One region of the Variovorax sp. P4_D9 genome, then DNA from elsewhere that is predicted to be linked to it. Evidence: riboswitches for the same ligand, from Rfam matches in the RefSeq annotation. Region 1 holds a riboswitch; each other region holds the start of a gene.

Evidence for each region. A riboswitch is a leader RNA that binds a small molecule or an ion and turns the genes downstream of it on or off. The one in region 1 is predicted to bind glycine.
Region 2: linked by a shared signal. The riboswitch ahead of hyi (hydroxypyruvate isomerase) and the one ahead of AC1DY5_RS15180 (D-amino acid dehydrogenase) in region 1 are both predicted to bind glycine.
Region 3: linked by a shared signal. The riboswitch ahead of gcvT (glycine cleavage system aminomethyltransferase GcvT) and the one ahead of AC1DY5_RS15180 (D-amino acid dehydrogenase) in region 1 are both predicted to bind glycine.

The regions. Positions count from the first base shown of each region.
Region 1 is NZ_JBFUIU010000117.1:1,397-3,653, reverse strand. Features, by position in the region: gene AC1DY5_RS15185 (FAD-dependent oxidoreductase) at 1-638, shown strand, start outside; glycine riboswitch at 649-750, shown strand; glycine riboswitch at 751-858, shown strand; gene AC1DY5_RS15180 (D-amino acid dehydrogenase) at 948-2,257, shown strand, end outside; gene AC1DY5_RS15175 (FIST signal transduction protein) at 2,225-2,257, opposite strand, start outside.
Region 2 is NZ_JBFUIU010000048.1:21,226-23,482, reverse strand. Features, by position in the region: gene AC1DY5_RS08060 (2-hydroxy-3-oxopropionate reductase) at 1-466, opposite strand, end outside; gene hyi (hydroxypyruvate isomerase) at 482-1,249, opposite strand; glycine riboswitch at 1,329-1,435, opposite strand; glycine riboswitch at 1,437-1,518, opposite strand; gene AC1DY5_RS08050 (ABC transporter substrate-binding protein) at 1,682-2,257, shown strand, end outside.
Region 3 is NZ_JBFUIU010000137.1:8,634-10,890, forward strand. Features, by position in the region: gene gcvH (glycine cleavage system protein GcvH) at 1-128, opposite strand, end outside; gene gcvT (glycine cleavage system aminomethyltransferase GcvT) at 178-1,338, opposite strand; glycine riboswitch at 1,388-1,496, opposite strand; glycine riboswitch at 1,512-1,610, opposite strand; partial or broken gene AC1DY5_RS16805 (TRAP transporter large permease) at 1,647-2,257, opposite strand, start outside.

The sequences.
Region 1 (2,257 bases):
GCGCCGCCGGCGTGCGCTTCATGACCCGCCACACCGTGGTCTCGCTGAAGGAACGGGGCGGCCGCATCGACCATGTCGAATTGCTCGATGCCGCCGGCCGGCCGACCACCCTGAGAGGCCAAGCCTACGTGCTGGCGCTGGGCGCATCGAGCGTGCCGCACGCCGAAGACCTGGGCATCGACATGCCGCTGCGCTTCATGCGCGAATACATCGTCACGATGCCGATCCTGAACCCTTCGCTGACGCCGCGCATGCCCTTGTGCGACCGCCAGGGCAAGCTGCGCATCTCGCGGATCGAGACGCCGGCCGGCGACCAGCTGCGGATCCAGGCCGTCGTGCGGGCCGGGCTCGACGAAGAGGCCGAGCCCGACTCGGACCGCTTCCGGGCGATCGTGCGCCGCACCGAGATGCTGCTGCCCGGCGTCGCCGACGCCACCCGGGCCAGCTTCGATACCGCCATGCACGCAGCCAGCACCACCCGGCTGCCGATAATCGGCAAGACCCGGCTCCCCAACCTGTTCCTGAACACCGCACCCGGCACCCGAAGCTGGGTCCATGCCTGCGGCGCGGGCAAGTCGATCGCCCGCATCGTCAGCGGCCTCCGGCCCGAGCTCGACTTCGCCTTCAGGCGCCCCTGAGCGCTACAATCCGCCCACTGCAGGAGAGCGGGCCCACGGGCCCCACCGAAGGCGCAAACTCCCATAAACGCTCAGGTCGGCCCACGCGATGGGCTCGTACTGCAGTTCACAGTCAGAGCCGTCTGGAGAGCCATTACGCCGCGCGTGATGCACCGAAGGAGCAAACCCGCTGCGGGCGCAGCGGGTGAATCTCTCAGGTACCGAGGACAGGGGGAGCGGCAACTTGGACGCACGGTCCGGTTGCTTTCGTTGTCGACAGCATTCCGTCTCCGCCGCGTTCGAGCGCTGCAACCTTCAAGGGTTCTCGATATGCGCGTGATCGTTCTTGGCGCCGGCCTGCTCGGCGTGACTTCGGCTTACTACCTCCAGCAACTCGGCCACGAAGTGACCGTGATCGACCGCCAGGCCACGCCGGCGGCGGAAACCAGCTTTGCCAACGGCGGCCAGATCTCGGTCAGCCATGCCGAGCCCTGGGCCAACCCGGGGGCGCCGCTCAAGGTGCTGCAATGGCTCGGCAAGGAAGATGCGCCCCTGCTGTTCCGCATCCGCGCCGACATGCGCCAGTGGCTCTGGGGCCTGCAGTTCCTGCGCGAGTGCACGCCGGTCCGCACCCGCCACAACATCGAGCAGATCGTGCGCCTGGGCAGCTACAGCCGCGACACGCTGCAGCAGCTGCGCCGCGACACAGGGATCGACTACGACCAGCGCACGCAGGGCATCCTGCACTTCTATACGACGCAGAAGGAGTTCGACGCCGCGCTGGCGCCGGCCGAACAGATGCGCGCGCTGGGCTGCGACCGGCAGGTGATCTCGGCCGACGAGGCGGTGCGGCTCGAGCCCGCGCTCTCGCACATCCGGCCGAAGCTGGCCGGCGCGACCTACACGGCCGAGGATGAATCAGGCGATGCCAACCGCTTCGCGCGCGAGCTGGCCCGGCTGGCCGAGGTGGCCGGCGTGCGCTTCCTCATGAGCCATACCGTGACCGCGCTGCGCGAAGCCGGCGGCCGAATCGACCACGTCGAGGCGACCGACGACGAAGGCCGCTTCCAGCGGATTCGCGGCGACGCCTACGTGCTCGCTATGGGCTCGCTGAGCCCGCTCCTTGCCGCCCCGCTGGGCATCCGGCTGCCGATCTATCCGGCCAAGGGCTATTCGGTGACGATGCCGGTCAAGGACGCCGCCAAGGCGCACCAAGTCTCGTTGACCGACGATGAGTTCAAGCTGGTGTTCTCGCGCTACACCTCGGCCGCGGGCGACCGCCTGCGCATCGCCGGCACCGCCGAGCTCAACGGCTACGACCGCGACCTGAACCGGGTGCGCTGCGAGGCGATCGTGCGGCGCGTGGAGGAACTGTTCCCGGGCGCCGGCGACGCCTCTGCGGCCCAGTTCTGGACCGGGCTGCGGCCGGCGACGCCGAGCAACGTGCCGCTGATCGGGGCCACCCGGCTGCCCAACATGTTCCTGAACACCGGCCATGGCACGCTGGGCTGGACCCACGCCTGCGGTTCCGGCAAGTCGATCGCGCGGATCGTCAGCGGGCTGGCGCCGGAGCTCGACTTCGCCTTTACCGGGTTGCGCCGCGGTCCTCAGTCGGCGCTGGCGAAGACGGTCAGCACGCC
Region 2 (2,257 bases), on a different contig from region 1:
GTTCGAACAAGGGCTTGATGTGTTCGAAAGCTTGCGGCTCGCCGCCGACCATGATGGTCAGGCTGGCGGCTTTGGCGCCCACTTCGCCGCCAGACACCGGCGCATCGAGATAGTCGCAGCCCAGGGCTTGTATCCGCTTGGCGAACCCGCGGGTGGCGATCGGATCGATCGAACTCATGTCGACAACGGTCTTGCCCTTGGTCAGGTCCGAAGCGACGCCGTACTCGCCAAACAGGACCTTTTCGACGTCGGGCGTGTCCGGCACCATGATGAAGATGATGTCGGCCCGCTCGGCCACGCCGCCCGCGGTGGTGCAGATCGTGGCGCCGGCATCGGCCAGTTCCTGGGGCACTCGGCCACGCGTGTTGACGAACAGCAGGTGGCCCGCTTTGAGAAGATGCCCCGCCATCGGTGTGCCCATGATGCCGAGGCCGATGAAGCCGAGCTTGAGTGGTGGTTTGTTCAATTGGTTTCCTTGGCTCTATTTCATCCAGCCGAAACTTTGGGCTGTGCTGGTGCGCGGCTTGTATTCGCAGCCGATAGTGCCGGTGTAGCCCAGCGCGTCGATATGCCCGAGCAGCCAGTGGTAGTTGATCTCGCCCGTGCCGGGCTCGTTGCGGCCGGGGTTGTCGGCCAACTGGATGTGGCCTATGCGGTCCAGGTGGCTGCGCAGCGTCGCGCCCAACTCGCCTTCCACCCGCTGCGCATGGTAAATGTCGTATTGCACAAAAAGGTTGTCTGAACCCACCTCGTCGAGGATGGCCAAGGCCTGGTCCGTACGGGTCAGGAAGAAGCCGGGAATGTCGAACGGGTTGATCGGCTCGATCAAGAGCCGGATGCCGGCACGCTTCAACGCTTCGGCAGCGTGACGGAGGTTGCCGACGAAGGTGGTGTGCGCGTGTTCGCGCTCCACGCCGGCAGGTACCTTGCCGGCCAGGCAGTTGACTTGCGGACAGCCGAGCGCGGTCGCGTACTCGATGCACTGGACAACGCCCTCGCGGAATTCGCCCACGCGCTCGGGTTGGCAAGCGATGCCGCGATCACCGGCTTCCCAGTCGCCGGCGGGCAGGTTGTGCACCACCTGCTTCAAGCCGTTCTCCCGCAGCGCTCTTGCGAGTTCGTCCTTGGGATAGGCATAGGGGAAAAGGTATTCAACGGCTTCGAAGCCGGCCGTGCGCGCGGCGGTGAAGCGGTCCATGAAAGGCAACTCCGTGAAGAGCATGCTGAGGTTGGCGGCGAATCGGGGCATGGTGACTCTCTAGTTGGTTGATGCAGTCGCGACCCCATTGCGGTGGGCGGCTGCGACAGGACGGACCGCCTGGATGGCAGCCCGCCCCACTGTCCTTTTGCCTGAGAGATTCGCCACCCTCGGGGGCAGCTTGCACCTTCGGCGGACGAAGACCCGATGTCCGCGGCACTCTCCAGTTGATCATGGTTTCCAGTCTTTGGGCCTGAGCGTTCTCGGGGTGATGCGCCTTCGGCAGCTCGMCACAGGTACTGTCCGAGCTACTCCTGGAAGCCCTGAAGTTAGCACGCGGCAAGGCCGCGAGTCGTAAGCGCAACTGAATGATGAATGTAGGTTCGGCTAGTTTTTGTTTTGGATGCGGTGCCCTATCGTGCAGCTTCTGCATGTCGCAGATTCGAGCCGCACTTCGCGGATGTTTCGCCCGAAGGAATCCAGATGAGTATTCGATCTTTCCGAATAGCCGGCATCTTCGCCTTGGGCATGCTGGCCGCGTCGTACGGTGCCGCGCAGGACACCGGCGCGAGGAGCGGGAGCCTGGTCGTCGCCGAGGACGTCGTGCCGCAGACTTTCGATCCCACGCAGTCCTCGCAGATTCGCACTTGGTACATGTGGCAGTTGGTGTACGAAGGCCTGGTGCGAGCCGACGTGTCCGGCAAGATCGCGCCGGTGCTGGCCAGCAAATGGTCGGTCGATGCGGCGCAGACAAGCTATGAATTCACGCTGCGCGACGGCGTGAAGTTCTCCGATGGCACACTAGTGTCTGTCGACGACGTGGTGTTCTCCTTCCAGCGCCTGAACGAGCGCGGCCTGCCCTATGCCAAGGACCGGTTCAAGTCGCTCGACTCGGTCATCAGGCTCGACGACCGGCGCGTCCGCTTCAAACTCAAGCAGCCGGACGCTGGATTCCTGCTCAACCTCGGCAGCCCGTTCGTGGTCGGCTCGGCGATCCTGAGCCAGAAGTGGGCACAGACGCACGATCCCAGGCGCGAGATGATGGGCACGGGCCCGTTC
Region 3 (2,257 bases), on a different contig from region 1:
TCGGGCAGGTCGACGAAGACCACGTCGCCGAGCGCGTCCTGCGCATGCACCGTGATGCCGACGGTGACCAGCGCCGCGTCGGCTTCGGGCCGCACCCACTCGTGGTCCTTGGTGTACTTGAGGGTCATGGGAAAAACTCCTTGAAGAAAAGGGCTTGGAAGAAATCGGGGAGGGCTGTCAGCCCCGGTAGTAGCGGGCCAGCACGAAGGGCATCGTGCTGACTTCCATCGGCACCGGCTTGCCGCGCACCATGGCCTGGATCCGCGTGCCGGGCTCGGCGTAGGCGAGCGCGACGTAGCCCATCGCGACCGGCCGGTCGACGCTCGGGCCGAGCAGGCCGCTGGTGACCTGGCCGATCGGCAGCCCCTCGAAGGACTCGAGCACGGTGCCGTCGCGCACCGGCACGCGCTCCAGAGCCACCAGGCCGACACGCTTGCGCTTCAGGGTCTGGTGGTCGAGATGGCCGGCCGTTCCGCTGGCCGCGGTGAGCTGCGCCAGCACCCGGGCCGCGCCGGGGAAACCGCCTTCGCGCGCGCCGCCGCTGCGCCGGACCTTCTGGATCGCCCAGCTCAGCGCGGCCTCGACCGGCGTGGTGCTCTCGTCGATGTCGTTGCCGTACAGGCACAGCCCGGCCTCGAGCCGCAGCGAATTGCGCGCCCCCAGGCCGATCGGCTTGACCTCGGACTGGGCCAGCAGCAGGCGGGCCAGCGCCTCGGCATCGGTGGCGGCGACCGAGATCTCGAAGCCGTCTTCGCCGGTGTAGCCGCTGCGCGTGACGAAGGCCGGAATGCCGCCGATCTGCACCGTGCCGCCGGTCATGAAGACGAAGCGCTCGACGCCGGGCGACAGCCGTGCCAGCGCGGTCGCGGCCTGCGGGCCCTGGAGCGCGAGCAGCGCATGGTCGGGCATCGGCAGCACCTGGCAGCGCTGGCCGATCCGGGCCTGGATGTGCGCGATGTCGGCCTGCTTGCAGGCGCCGTTGACGATCACGAACAGTGAATCGTGGCCCTCGTTGAAGAACATCAGGTCGTCGAGGATGCCGCCCTCGTCGTTCAGCAGCAGCCCGTAGCGCTGCTTGCCGGGCGCCAGCCCGATGACGTCGACCGGCATCAGGCTTTCGAAGGCCGCGGCGGCATTGGGCCCGACCAGGCGCAGCTGGCCCATGTGGGAGATGTCGAACAGGCCCGCGGCTTCGCGCGTGTGCTTGTGCTCGGCCATCAGGCCGGTGGGGTATTGCACCGGCATGGCATAGCCGGCAAAGGGCACCATGCGGGCGCCGAGCTCCAGGTGCAGGCCGTGGAGCGGGGTCTTCAGCAGATCGTCGGATGCGGCAGCCAAGGGCGGTTCTCCAAAGGGGCAGTGCTTGTTCCATGACGAGAAGCCATGGGCCACCCCTGCTGTCCGCTTTACCTGAGAGATTCGCCCCACGATCGGGGTTTGCTCCTTCGGTGGGCGGCCGTCCTGATGACGTCCCGCCTCTCTCCAGCAAGGAAACGCCCTGGTTTGGGGCGTCTTGTCAGTCCTTTTGCCTGAGCGTTCGGGCCCTTGGTTCGGGGGACCTGCGCCTTCGGCGGCCCCACCGCGGCGGGACGCTCTCCTGACCGGTGGAGTGTAAGGGAATCCGCAACCGCCCGGCAGGCGAAACGCTACTTGAATCCCCACAAATGGGGCGGCCAGGTGCTCAGCGCCGGCAGAAAGGTGAGCACCAGCAGCACCGCGCCGTGCGCCCACAGGAAAGGCACCAACTCGCGCACCAGCTGCGACATCGGCACCCGCGACACGTTGCAGGTGACGAACAGCAGCCCGCCGACCGGCGGCGTGATCATGCCGAGCGTGAGGTTGTAGATCACGATCATCGCGAAGTGGATCGGTTCGATGCCCAGCTTGACCGCCACGGGGGCCAGGATCGGCGCCAGCACCATGACCCCCGGCAGCGGCTCGATGAAGATGCCGAACAGCAGCAGGAAGGTGTTGACGATGATCAAGAACATCCATGGCGACAGGTTCATGCCGACCAGCCACTCGGCCAGCGTCTGGGGCACGTTCTCGATCGTCAGGATCCAGGCGAAGGAGGCCGACAGGCCGATGATGATCAGCACCGAGGCCGAGAGCAGCGCGGAGCGCGAGAGGATGTCGGGCAGCGCCTTCCATTCGAGCGTGCGATAGACGAACTCGCCGCACACCAGCGCATAGAACACCGCCACCACCGAGGCCTCGGTGGGCGTGAACCAGCCGGCCCGCATGCCGCCGAGGATCA